Regions from separate parts of the Agrobacterium sp. DKPNP3 genome, predicted to be linked through region 2. Evidence: riboswitches for the same ligand, from Rfam matches in the RefSeq annotation. Region 2 holds a riboswitch; the other holds the start of a gene.
What was found. Region 2 has a riboswitch for thiamine pyrophosphate ahead of thiC (phosphomethylpyrimidine synthase ThiC). Riboswitches for the same ligand answer to the same signal wherever they lie in the genome.
Positions count from the first base shown of each region.

Region 1: linked by a shared signal. The riboswitch ahead of thiM (hydroxyethylthiazole kinase) and the one ahead of thiC (phosphomethylpyrimidine synthase ThiC) in region 2 are both predicted to bind thiamine pyrophosphate.

Region 1 is NZ_JBQYSN010000013.1:32,533-39,136, forward strand. It holds partial or broken gene ACUTJJ_RS06010 (bifunctional hydroxymethylpyrimidine kinase/phosphomethylpyrimidine kinase) at 1-181, opposite strand, end outside; gene thiE (thiamine phosphate synthase) at 229-864, opposite strand; gene thiM (hydroxyethylthiazole kinase) at 861-1,661, opposite strand; TPP riboswitch at 1,712-1,808, opposite strand; gene ACUTJJ_RS06025 (SDR family NAD(P)-dependent oxidoreductase) at 2,089-2,859, opposite strand; gene ACUTJJ_RS06030 (CoA transferase) at 2,856-4,403, opposite strand; gene ACUTJJ_RS06035 (citrate synthase family protein) at 4,403-5,611, shown strand; gene ACUTJJ_RS06040 (cupin domain-containing protein) at 5,902-6,243, shown strand; gene trbI (IncP-type conjugal transfer protein TrbI) at 6,268-6,604, opposite strand, start outside.
Region 2 is NZ_JBQYSN010000005.1:83,614-90,217, forward strand. It holds gene ACUTJJ_RS02805 (amino acid--[acyl-carrier-protein] ligase) at 1-386, opposite strand, end outside; gene ACUTJJ_RS02810 (acyl-CoA dehydrogenase family protein) at 391-1,572, opposite strand; gene ACUTJJ_RS02815 (acyl carrier protein) at 1,572-1,823, opposite strand; TPP riboswitch at 2,005-2,116, shown strand; gene thiC (phosphomethylpyrimidine synthase ThiC) at 2,212-4,035, shown strand; gene thiO (glycine oxidase ThiO) at 4,036-4,983, shown strand; gene thiS (sulfur carrier protein ThiS) at 5,009-5,206, shown strand; gene ACUTJJ_RS02835 (thiazole synthase) at 5,211-5,984, shown strand; gene ACUTJJ_RS02840 (P1 family peptidase) at 6,072-6,604, shown strand, end outside.

The DNA of each region.
Region 1 (6,604 bases), on a different contig from region 2:
TTGCCTCGGCCTATGGCCGGAACCGATGTGGAGCGTACCCACCTTGGCGACATAGGCTTTGGCAGCCGCCATCGCTTGGCTGAGTTGCCCCCCCGTTGGCGAGTTCGACGGCGAGCGCGCTGGAGAGGGTGCAGCCAGTGACGCGCGTATTAACTGCCTGAACTCTCGCTGCCTCGAACCAGACCGTGCTGGATGGGTCAGAGCCGGCGATCGAAAGAATGTCGCATATCACCCTTTGACCTTTCTGATTCGTTCCGCGATAAGCGCAGCCTCTGCGCGTGGATCCGGCCTGCCACATATGGCCGAAACGACTGCAAGCCCTTGGGCGCCCGCTCTAAACACCTCATCAACATGCCCGGCTTTCAGGCCTCCGATCGCCACCGACGGGACCGGGCATATTGAAATTAACCTGGCCAATCCGTCTAAGCCGATTGGCTGCTTGTGATCAGGCTTGGTCGGCGTTCCGAAGACAGGACCGATGCCGGCGTAGTCGACGAGATCGACGTCCACTGCGGCAGACAGCGTTTCCGTCTCGACGGAGAGGCCAAGGATCATGGAAGGGCCGATCAGTCTGCGGGCTCTGCGCGCATCCATGTCCTCCTGACCGATGTGCAGACCGTCGGCGCGGATAGTGATCGCCGCCTCGACGTCATCGTTAACTATGAGTAATGCGCCGGTGCCCGCCAGCGCTGCCTTCAGCGCGTGGCCGGTTTCGATTATCGCCGCCGTGTCGGCGTGCTTGTCGCGCAATTGCACGATCGTTGCGCCACCGGCTACCGCGGCGCGGGCCGTCTCTACCATGCCGACTTCGGCGCAGAGATCAGGATCGAGAACGAGATAGAGCGAGAGGTCGAAGCTTTTCATGCCGCACGAATCCTTGCCTGTCTGTCGAGCGTCGGGCCATCAAGGGCGGAAAGCGCGTCAAGGAAACGCCACGCAAAGGAGCCCGGGCCATCCGCTTGGCGCGCCGCGTTTTCGCCTGCCACTGCGAAGATGGTGAGCGCCGCGACAGAGGACACAAGCGGATCGGTCGGGAAAACCGCCGCTAAAGCACCAACGAGGCAGGTGAGTGAGCATCCCAGCGCCGTGACTGCAGGCATGAAACGCGACCCACCTTCGACAACGAAGGCCCGCTCGCCATCGGTAACGAAATCGATCTCGCCAGTGGCAGCGACGACCGCCCCGTGTGCTTTCGCGAGGATGCGGGCAGAGGACTGCGCTTGCTCTACCGGATCGCGGCTATCGACGCCTTGCCCGCGACTGGTGCCACCGGCCAAGGCAATGATCTCGGAAGCGTTGCCGCGAATGATAGTCGGGCGATGGGCCAGTAGCGCATCGACCGCCTGGCGTCGGAAACTCGTCGCATAGTGCGCCACAGGATCGAGCACCCAGGGCTTTCCAGCACGGTTGGCGGCATCTGCGGCGCTGCGCATGCCTTTCATCCAGCCTGCTGACAGCGTGCCGATGTTGATAGTCAATGCGCGGGCGATGCCTGCGAACTCGCTCGCTTCTTCCTCGGCATGGACCATGGCGGGAGAAGCCCCGGCGGCGAGCAGCACATTGGCGGCGATGTTCATTGCCACGAAATTGGTGATGTTCTGGACGAGCGGCGGATCGGCGCGTAGCGCCGTCAGTAGGCTTCCGGGCGAGGTCTGCTGCATGTTGCTCCTTTCGAACGGAGCAAGACGCGGGAGCGGAACGCAAAAGCCTGCGAAGATCCCGAGCGACTCCCTCCGCCAGCATTATCTGGTTCAGGTTCCAAGGGTACTTCTCAGCCCGCCTTTCGACGAACGCCCCTGTCTCTCAATGTGTTCGTTGTTGCAGAGAACCGAACGATTGTCACTTTAAAAAGCAGCCAGCCCGGCTGGGACTCAGCGAGTTATTGCAAGCTGGTTTATGTTGCTTCTTCATGATTGAAGTATGATTCCGACGACTCGGATTTCCCAGCGAGGAAGCTATAAATAGGATCGGGTTAGATCTCCTCAGGAAAAATCCTGCGCTATTTCTTTGCAAGGTTAGCGAGCATATCCTTGTGTGCAAGGCTGTGCATTTAAGTGCGTTGACTTCATGTGTCGTGGAAAACCGAGGCTAGCGTCCACGCTCTGCGCCCCCGTTGACCTGAATGATCTGCCCAGTGATATGTGCAGCCTCAGCAGAGGCAAGCCACCCAATCGTATGAGCGATATCTGCGGGGATGCCGGCCCGGCCGTTCATCGTTTCGGCAATCTTGGCCTGATGCAGCGCATCAGACAGAGCTGTACCAAAGAAGCCCGTCTCGGACACATAGCCGGGCGCAATTGCGTTGACCGTGATGCCTTTGCCGCCCAGCGACTTGGCAAGATCGAAACAGTAAGGATGCAGGGCTGCCTTGGCACCACCGTAGCAGCCATTTCCTGAGCCGCGATAGGCCGCGATCGAGCTCAGGAGAATGATGCGTCCTCCCGGAGACCGCAATTGTGGCAAAAGAGCTTCTGTGAGAAGGACAGCGGCAAGCGTGTTGTTGCGGAAATTGTCGTTCCAGCGGCGGGCCACACCCGCCAATCCGTCAGCATAGGTTTCAGCCGGAAATTGACGCAGCACGTGACCGCCCGCAGCGTTGACCAGCACGTCAAGGGTCGTAAGCCGGTCCGATAGATCAGCTTTAATGGCCTCAACCTCCGGCGCGTTTCCAAGATCACCCGCAATCACCAAGACATTCGGTGCCTGCGGAAACTCGCGCGCAATTGCAGCTGCGGCATCCTCCAAAACGGACTTCCTTCGGCCAATGATGGCCACTTGCGCACCGCGTTCCGCAAAATATCGCGCCGTCGCCAAACCGATACCGCTGCCGCCGCCGCTGATAACAACTGTTTTGGTCATGATGTAAGCTCCGTGGATGAGGTCGATTTGGTGTTCAGCCAGACCGGCGGCGATGATCCCAGTTTCGGGGCGGGAAGATCCCAGCCCATTGTGACGCCATCAATTGCAGCAGGCGGTCGCAAACGCCGCGCCGGTCCCCAACCGGTGCGCTCGATTGCATCCGACAAGTCTTCCTGCTGTTCTGGCAAGAACGCCGTCGTATCGGCGGATTGGTGGCCAGCGGACACCAGCAATTGTGCGGTGCGTGCCAGCGATGCGCGGGCTTCGAGGACGCGCCCGGTGCGCAGTCTTTCGGTCAGGCCTCGAACTACCGCGGCGGCCATCAAGTAACCTGTCCCGTGGTCGATGGATTGTCCGGGCAACGGCGTCGGGCGATCACGACCCATCAAACGCATGCCAGTATCGGCGATCCCGGTACTCATCTGAATGAGACTGTCGAAGCCGCGTCGTCCTTTCCACGGACCTGTCCAGCCATAGGCGTCAAGGCAGACGTCGATCAAGTTGGGATTGATTGCCCGACGCTGTGCCGGATCGAAGCCGAGGTCTGCCAGCGCCCCCGGTCGGTAGCCATGGACGATCACGTCGGCCCCGGCGATCAAATGGGAAAGTCGGTCGCGCCCTTCTGCGGTCTTCAGGTCAAGTCGCGCGCAGCGTTTGCCAAGGACAACTTCTGGGACCGTCCCGGGCTCCTCCCATCCAAAGGGATCGATCCGCAAAACATCGGCACCAAAGGCTGCCAGGAAGCGTGTTGCAACAGGACCGGCGAGGATGCGTGTCAGATCAAGCACGCGGATGCCCTGAAGTGGGCGTTCCGCCATCGGGGTCCAGTGCGCTGGGGTGGCGGCAGTTGTCCACGCAAGGTGTATCAGTGGCTCGGCGTTCACGGCTAGCCCTTGCGGGTGTTCAGCCCATGCCTGTTGTGTACGCATTGATGCTGCACACCCACCACGTTCGACGATCGCGGCCTCAAGATCGGCCGCGTTCCATTTCTCCACAGCCTGCTCGACTGAGCTTTTATCGATAGGTGTTCCGAGAACGGACAGGACGACGTCGCGGTGGTGGGGCGCATTCGTGTGCAGCCGGATCCAGCCGTCAGCGGCCTGATAATCACCAGCGATCGGGTCCCATTGCGGTGGCAATGACCAATCCTGCGGGCGGAGGGATGTCAGAAACCAATAGGACGCAAGTCGCCGGTCGATCCCGACCGTCGGAAGAGCGCCCGATGCGACAGCAGACAACTCCGCTACCGCAAGACTGGCAACCCCGATCGTTGCAGCTGCCAGTTCGGTGACGTGGAACGCTGACGGAAGCACACCAATTCCTGAAAATTTGATGTGTTTCAATTCATCGGGGTCACCCCCGATGGACGTCCACGACGTTTGTAGAAGCTTGTTCGGAGACGGTTTATCTGAGGTTGGGTTTGGCCCAAAAGCAAAATTGTCAGGCATGGCAGCCTCCCAAATGGAAGATATTGCATCCATCGCCACGCTAGAATAATTGTCAACGTTGATTAATCTTGTCAATATAACTTTGAGGGTCTGCAATGCCTCGTTACATGTCCTCCAGGGAGGCGGCAGCCTATTTGCGGGTGTCTCTGCAGACACTTTATGCCTATGTCAGCCGAGGCTTGCTTCACGCGGAAAACGGGCCCGGCCAGCGTGAAAGCCGCTATCTTGCCACAGATGTTGAGCGCCTCAGAGACAGGAAGGAAAAGGGCCGTAAGCCAAGGGAAGTGGCGAAAGCAACGCTGAGTTTTGGCCTTCCTGTTCTGGAGTCGGCGATCACCCTTATCGAGAACGAGCGCCTTTACTATCGTGGCCTCGATGCATTGGAGATAGCCCGTACGCACAGCGTCGAAGAGGCGGCGGCTCACCTCTGGCAATGTGATATCTCTGCGTTCGACCGTTCCGCGCCCTCTTCTGACAGTTCTCTTTTGGTCGTGATGGATAACTTCCGGGGACGGCGTGCGGAAGAGGTGCTGTTGCCACTCTTCACGCTGGCAAGTGACGATGCCAGAACTGCGCTGTGGCAGACATCGCAGCAACGCCTGGCGGAAGGTAGTATTGATCTTGTGCGCATCCTGGCTGGATGCTTGCTGGGCACGGAGCCGAATGCAAAGCCACTTCATCAGCAATGCGCAGACGTCTGGGGCATCGATAGCCGCGGGGCGGACCTCATTCGCAGGGCCCTCGTTCTTTGTGCTGACCATGAATTGAACGCATCAAGTTTCACGGCGCGTTGCGTTGTATCGACCGGAGCAAGCCTGAGGGCCGGCATCATCGGGGGATTGGCCGCATTGACGGGCGGCCGCCATGGGGCGACCACCGCTCGCGGTGAAGCGCTTTGGGACGAGGTCGTAGGTGATGAAATGGGTACGAAGATACGCCAGCGATTAGCACGAGGCGACGACATTCCCGGTTTCGGCCATCGATTGTATCCTTCCGGAGATGTTCGCGCGGCAGATCTACTGGCGTCCATGGCACCCCTCGACCGCGATTGCCAGGAACTCATACATCATGGACACGATTTAACGGGGGCCCGACCTTCCATAGATTTTGCGCTGGTAGCCCTACGGCGCCACCTTCGGTTACCGCTCGGTGCGGCTTTCGGCGTGTTTGCCTTGGGCCGCTCGATCGGCTGGATTGCACATGGTCTGGAACAGCGACGCAATCCCGACATCATTCGGCCACGCGCGGCTTACACGGGGCATATACCATCTGACGTAGATCCCCATTATGGAGTGCCTCGGTAAGAAACGTAGACCTGCAAGGGTAAGCGCCAGCTTTGCGGACAGTTGAAGCTGACCTAATTTGGCTTTAGATCCTTTAGCACCCTATTTGGCACATCATTGTAAATGATTACCGACGACACATAGGAAAGCGGGACTATAGGACAAGGCGATGCGGCGTCCAGCTTATCTCTTGTCACCATTGTGGAGATCTCGCTAGATCGGCGTCGTTTCTGTAGCCATGATGAAGTTGGTGCCAACTCGGATTTGTCGCGATTTCTGAGCGACTTTAGGGAACCTCTCGGGAGAGAACGATGAAGCGAAATATTGACAATGCAGAACATTACAATTGGGGCTCGGAGTGCGATGGCTGGATCCTTTCGCCTCGCCCGGAAATGATGGTTATCCAAGAGAGGATGCCGCCAGCTACAGCTGAAAAAAGACACTACCACAACGTCGCCAGACAATTCTTCTACGTTTTATCTGGAGAATTGACTATGGAGCTCGACGGAACCTACCATTCTATACCAAGTATGTCCGGTATCGAAATTCCTCCTTTGGGGCGTCATCAGGCGCGTAACGATAGCGATGCAGATGTACACTTTCTTGTCATTTCCAGCCCCACGACGCGCGGCGATCGTGTTGATCTCGAATAAAGTGGTAACTGGGGCGTTTACTTATCAATGGTACTGACCCGGGAAAACAATGTCCTGATCGACGAGGACATTGAATTTGTAGCCTGGCCGGATCTGCAGCGTCGGCTGCACCTCCATGTTCCGCTGGATCGTCCGGTCCGCAACGCGTCCGAAAGTCTCGGCAAAATTGCGCCGTGCCGCGTCAGATGCCGTATCCTGCGTGGCAAGCGTTGAGCTCTGCGGCACGGCCATATCAATGCCCGTCCCGATGAGCGCAATCATAACAGCTGAGCCGAAGGTTTTCAGATATTGGTTGTTCACCTTGTCCTTGAACCCACCATAGCCTTCCGCATCCGCGCCGGCCATGCCGCCGATCTGCAAT
Region 2 (6,604 bases):
GCGATTGTCGGGTAAAGCGGATAGCAGGCTGCTGGCGTCAGCACGATGTCGGTTGCTTTCTGGTCCTTGGTCCAATCGCCTCCCTCATCCATGGTTTTCAGCAGGCTGACATGATCCAGTTCGCAGCCGCAGAAGGAATGGACCGTGCCGGCAAGCTGCGGGAAGCTCTTCATGTAACCGCTTTTTTCGAAGTAAGCGCGGTTGATGCCGGGCGGAAAACGGATGGCCTCGGCACCGTCGGCACCACCGGTTCGGTCGATCAGCCGCTCGAATGCGGCAATGACGTCCTCAAACTGGCCACTGCGGCCATAAAGACCATCCACACCCGTTTCAATCAGCAGGCCTTCTTCGAACAGTCGATCGAGGAACGATGTTTGCATGTCCATGGTCTTATCCCAAAAGGCTCGTGTCCTGCTTGTGAACCAGCAGGAGGTTGGCGGAATTGCCGAGAATCCGGTCATTGGAAATCATCAGGCGTGCGGAATGCGCGTCGCGCAGGTGTCGGCCAAGGCTATAGGGCGTGCCGTTCTTGTAGCCCATGATGCCGCAGACCAGCATGGCGTGATCGATGATTTCAAGAATGGTTTCCGAAGAGCAGATTTTCACGTTGTTCATGGCGACGGCAAAAGCCATGGACATCAGCTTTTCCGGGTCGCTCTTGGTGTCCTCATAGGCCTTGACGCCAGCGATGACGTTGGACTTCACCACCTGCAGCTTGCTGGAAACCTCCGCAAGGCGAATAGCGCCGGGAGGGGCGGTGCCGGGCGACTTGCGGGCTGCGGCCCTGACGAAGGACTGGGCGCGCAGCACCGCGTCGGAGGCAATACCGTACCAGACGGCGCTCCACAGCAGATGCGAACTTGCAAGCATGGATTGTGCAGCGATTTCCGCGAAGGGCTTCGGGAAAATCTGCGCTGCCGGCGCTTGCCCGCGAAACAGGAAGCCGTCCGAACAGGTGCCGCGCATGCCGAGCGTATCCCAGGTGTGGGTCTTTTCGAGCGTGTACTGGTTTTTCAGGAAGACGGTCATCACCTGATCGGCGGGCGCTGCATCCTTGTGGGCGCGCGAGGTGATGAGGATCGCGTCGGCATTGCTGCCATAGGAGATAACGGTCGCATCCTTTTCCAGCTGGCAGCTGTCGCCTTCGACTTCAATCGCGCAGATCGAATTGCGCAGGTTGCCGCCGATGCCGCCTTCAGTGGTGGCCGAGGCGAGCAGCAGTTGCTCACCGGCCACCCGGCGCATGAAGCCGGTGTGCCAGGCGCTGTCCACCCCGTGTTCCACAAGACTGGAAAGTTTGATGTGGTGCATGGCGAAGATCATCGCCGTCGCTGAACAGGCCTGGCCGAGCCGGGCGCAGATATTGGCGATCTCCTGAAGGCTCGCGCCTTCGCCGCCGAGAGGAGAGGGTATCTGGATGCCGAGCAAGCGCTCTGCACGCAATGCGTCGATGGCTTCCTGTGGAAACCGACCGGCAACATCGACGTCATCCGCATGCTTGGCGGCTACGATTGCGACACGGCCCGCGCGCGCGGACAGCGTGTTATCCTGCGGCGCGACGGTCACGTTCATCAGGCTGCCTCTTTACCATCCAGAATGAGCTTAACGGTGTCTTCAATGGCCTTGATGCTGGCAAATGACTTGCGGTTCAGCAGGTTATCCGGAAACTCGATGTCGAATGCCTCTTCTATTCCCAGCATCAATTGCACGGAAGCAAAGGAAGAAAGGCCAGCCGCGTAAAGATCGGCGTCATCTGCAATCGTATCGACGGGGCTTGGAAGCTGGCCGAATTTCGCCAGTATTTCACGTATAGTCGCGTTCATTCAGACGTATCTCCCATGAATCTCACATCAGGATGGTTTGTGCTTATCGTTACGACGCAAACGATAATATTCGCCTAAGCCAATAGGTTAATTGCAACTAACGGAAGAATGCGCCATTTGGGCATCTTTGCCAAGCGCGGATCGTGGTCTTGACAAAAGGCCGGGGGTGTTTTTTCCTGTCGCCATTCACCAGGGGTGTCCCGTCAAGGGGCTGAGATTCTGCTTTCATGCGCAGTGACCCGTTGAACCTGATCCAGTTCATACTGGCGTAGGGACGGTGCAAAGACCTGAAGGCGGGCGGGCGCATGGCGTTTCGTGTCGGCACCCAGGTATTTTCCATCATTCCGGCTCGAACTGGGTCTCCACTGTCAAACTTTGGAGCCTCAAGATGAATATCGCTGCCAAGACCATCCCTCTCTCCGTCACAACCGGGCCGCATGCCGCTTCCACGAAAATCCACAAGCCGGGCATTTTGCATCCGCAAATCCGCGTGCCGATGCGCGAAATCGCCGCGCACCCGACGGCCGGCGAACCGCCGGTCACTGTCTATGATTCCTCGGGTCCCTATACCGATCCCTCCCATCCTGTCCTGATCGAAAAGGGTCTGCCGCGTCTGCGTCACGAGTGGATCGTCGCCCGCGGCGATGTCGAGGCTTATGAGGGAAGGCACGTCAAGCCGGAGGACAACGGTTTTGCTACTGGCGAGCGCCTGACGCCTGAATTTGCCGTGCGTCATCGGCCGCTGAGAGCGACCGAGGGCAAGGCGGTGACGCAACTTGCCTATGCCAGGGCCGGCATTATCACGCCGGAAATGGAATTCATCGCCATTCGCGAAAATCTCGGGCGTGAGGCAGCGAAGGAGAAGCTCGCTCGTGACGGCGAGAGTTTCGGCGCGCATATTCCTGATTATGTCACGGCGGAATTCGTGCGTCAGGAAGTGGCGGCCGGCCGTGCCATTATCCCTGCCAACATCAATCACCCGGAACTTGAGCCGATGATCATCGGCCGCAATTTTCTCGTCAAGATCAACGCCAATATCGGCAATTCCGCCGTCACCTCCTCCATGGCGGAAGAGGTTGAGAAGATGGTGTGGGCAATCCGCTGGGGTGCGGATACCGTCATGGACCTGTCGACTGGCCGCAACATTCACAATATCCGCGAATGGATCATCCGCAATTCGCCGGTGCCGATCGGAACCGTGCCGCTTTATCAGGCGCTGGAGAAGGTCAACGGCATTGCCGAGGATCTCACCTGGGAGGTGTTCCGCGATACGCTGATCGAGCAGGCGGAGCAGGGCGTGGATTACTTCACCATCCATGCCGGCGTGCGGCTGCACTACATTCCGCTGACCGTTAACCGTGTCACCGGCATCGTTTCGCGCGGCGGCTCTATCATGGCCAAGTGGTGTCTGCATCACCACAAGGAAAGCTTCCTCTATGAGCATTTCGAGGAGATTTGCGACATCTGCCGGGCTTACGATGTCTCCTTCTCACTGGGCGATGGCCTGCGTCCCGGCTCGATCGCCGACGCCAATGACGCTGCGCAGTTCGCCGAGCTGGAAACGCTGGGCGAGTTGACGCAGGTCGCCTGGGCCAAGGATTGCCAGGTGATGATCGAAGGCCCCGGCCATGTACCGATGCACAAGATCAAGGAGAATATGGACAAACAGCTGAAGACCTGCGGTGAGGCGCCCTTCTATACGCTGGGACCGCTGACCACGGACATTGCGCCGGGTTACGATCACATCACATCCGGCATCGGCGCGGCGATGATCGGCTGGTTCGGTACCGCGATGCTCTGCTATGTTACGCCGAAGGAACATCTTGGCCTGCCCGATCGTAACGACGTGAAGGTCGGTGTCATCACCTATAAGATCGCCGCCCACGCCGCCGATCTCGCCAAGGGCCATCCCGCCGCACAGGTGCGGGACGACGCGCTGTCGCGCGCAAGGTTTGAGTTCCGCTGGGAGGATCAGTTCAACCTGTCGCTCGATCCCGATACGGCGCGGTCCTTCCATGATGAGACCTTGCCGAAGGAAGCGCATAAGGTCGCGCATTTCTGCTCCATGTGCGGACCGAAATTCTGCTCGATGCGGATTTCCCACGATATCCGCGCTGAGGCGCAGAAGGAGGGGCTGGAGGCCATGGCCGCACGTTTCAAGGAAGGCGGCGAGCTTTACATGCCGCTTCCGACTCCCGCGAGCGCCGAGTAAATGCGTGTTCTCGTCAAGGGAACGGGGGTCGCCGGTTTGACGGCGGCCTTCGAACTGGCGCGGAGGGGCGTTGTTGTCGCGGTGTCTGAGCGCGCTGCCGCGCCTTTTCGCGGGGCGTCGTTTTATGCGGGCGGCATGCTGGCGCCCTGGTGTGAGCGCGAAAGCGCGGAAGAACGGGTTCTGACGCTGGGCAAGGCCTCGCTTGGCTGGTGGGATGACGCGACACCCGGTCTGGTGGTTCGCAACGGAACGCTGGTCATCGCGCCCGCTCGTGACAAAGCGGAGCTTTCTCGTTTCGCATCCAGGACGAGCGGCTATCGCTCGGTGAATGAGGCCGAAATCGCCGATCTGGAGCCCGATCTTGCCGGTCGCTTCCGATCAGGGCTCTACTTTGCGGATGAGGGGCATCTCGATCCGCGCCTTGCACTGCAGTCACTCTACGAGCAGCTTTGCGGAATGGGGGTGCTGTTTCATATGGGCGTTTCGGTGGATGAACAGCGGTTCGACCGAGTGGTGGATTGCACCGGATCTGCGGCAGTGGGAGAAATTCCCAGCCTTCGCGGCGTGCGGGGAGAGATGCTCTACCTCGCCACGTCGGAGGTTTCGCTTTCCCGTCCCGTCCGCCTGCTGCATCCGCGCATTCCGCTTTACATCGTGCCGCGCGAGCCGGGGCGTTTCATGGTGGGTGCGACGATGATCGAGACGGAGGATGCGGGCGCCATTTCGGCCCGCTCGATGATGGAATGTCTCAATGCCGCCTATGCCGTGCATCCGGCCTTTGCGGAAGCGGGCATCATCGAGACCGGCACGGGCGTGCGTCCCGCCTATCCCGACAATCTTCCCAAAGTCACGGAGGATGGTCGGACCATCTGCATAAACGGCGCGCACCGACACGGTTTTCTGCTCTCGCCCGCGATGGCGCGGCAGGTCGCGCGGATTATTTGCTAAAATCTATCTCATAAGGAACGGGATCATGAAACTTCTGGTCAACGGCGACGAGCTTGATATCGCCGCTGAAACGCTGGCTGGTCTGCTTGCCCGCCTCGATTACGAAGGCGAGTGGCTGGCAACGGCGGTCAATGGCGATCTGGTGCATTCGGAAGAACGCGCCAGCTACGTGCTGAGAGCTTTCGACCGTGTCGAAATCCTCTCGCCGATGCAGGGAGGTTGAGACCATGCTGACGCTTTATGGCCGCGAGGTATCTTCCCGCCTTCTCCTCGGCACGGCGCGCTATCCATCGCCCGCCGTGCTCGCGGATGCGGTGCGGGCGAGCGATACGGATATTCTGACGATTTCGCTGCGCCGGGAAATGGCGGGGGCTAAGAAGGGCGGCCAGTTTTTCGAGCTGATTCGCGAATTGGACCGCCATATCCTGCCCAACACCGCCGGGTGCCACACCGCCAAGGAAGCGGTGCTGACGGCAAAGATGGCGCGCGAGGTTTTTCGTACCAACTGGATCAAGCTGGAGGTCATCGGTCATCACGACACGCTGCAGCCTGATGTCTTTGCGCTTGTCGAAGCCGCGAAAATCCTCTGTGATGAAGGGTTCGAGGTGTTTCCTTATACGACCGATGACCTGGTCGTGGCGGAAAAGCTGCTGGAGGCGGGATGCCAGGTGCTGATGCCCTGGTGCGCGCCAATCGGCAGCGCCATGGGGCCGCTCAATCTGATGGCGCTGAAGTCGATGCGGGCGCGTTTTCCTGATGTGCCTCTGATTGTCGATGCCGGCATTGGTCGGCCGTCTCACGCCGTCACTGTCATGGAGCTTGGCTACGATGCCGTTCTCTTGAACACGGCGGTGGCGGGCGCAGGAGACCCGGTCGGCATGGCCAAGGCTTTCGCCCGCGCAATTGAGGCCGGCCATCAGGCATACCTCGCCACTCCGCTGGAGCCACGGGATATGGCCGTTCCTTCGACACCGGTTATTGGGACAGCGGTTTTTTCCTGATTATCGTTCGGGTCGACATCAGGCACGTGGCGTTTGGCGTTGACAGCGTCAGATGGTGGCGAGATACCGGGAGAAAAGGGAAACGGCATGACGCTACTCACCAATCTTCTGACGGATATTTCAGGCGTTTCGGTCGGCAATGTCACCGATCTTTCCCTTGGCTCCGGGGTGACGGCGATTGTTTTCGAAAAGCCGGTCATTGCCTCGGGTTCTGTTTTGGGCGGCGCGCCGGGCGGGCGTGATATCGGCCTGCTCGATCCGGCGATGACGGTGGAAACGGTGGATGCCTTCGTGCTGTCGGGCGGCTCGGCCTTTGGGTTGGATGCGGCAGGCGGTGTTCAGGCCGGGCTGCGGGAGATCGGCCGCGGACTTCAGGTGGGTTCTACCCGCGTACCCATCGCGCCACAGGCGATCCTCATGGATCTGCTGAACGGCGGTGACAAAAATTGGGGATTGCATTCGCCCTATCGCGAGATGGGATATGCAGCTTTCAAGGCGGCGCGTGCGGCGCCTTTCGAACTCGGGACGGCCGGCGCCGGAACCGGGGCGACGACCGCGACCTTCAAGGGAGGGCTCGGCTCGGCAAGTGCTATCAGTTCCAGCGGTTATAAAGTGGCAGC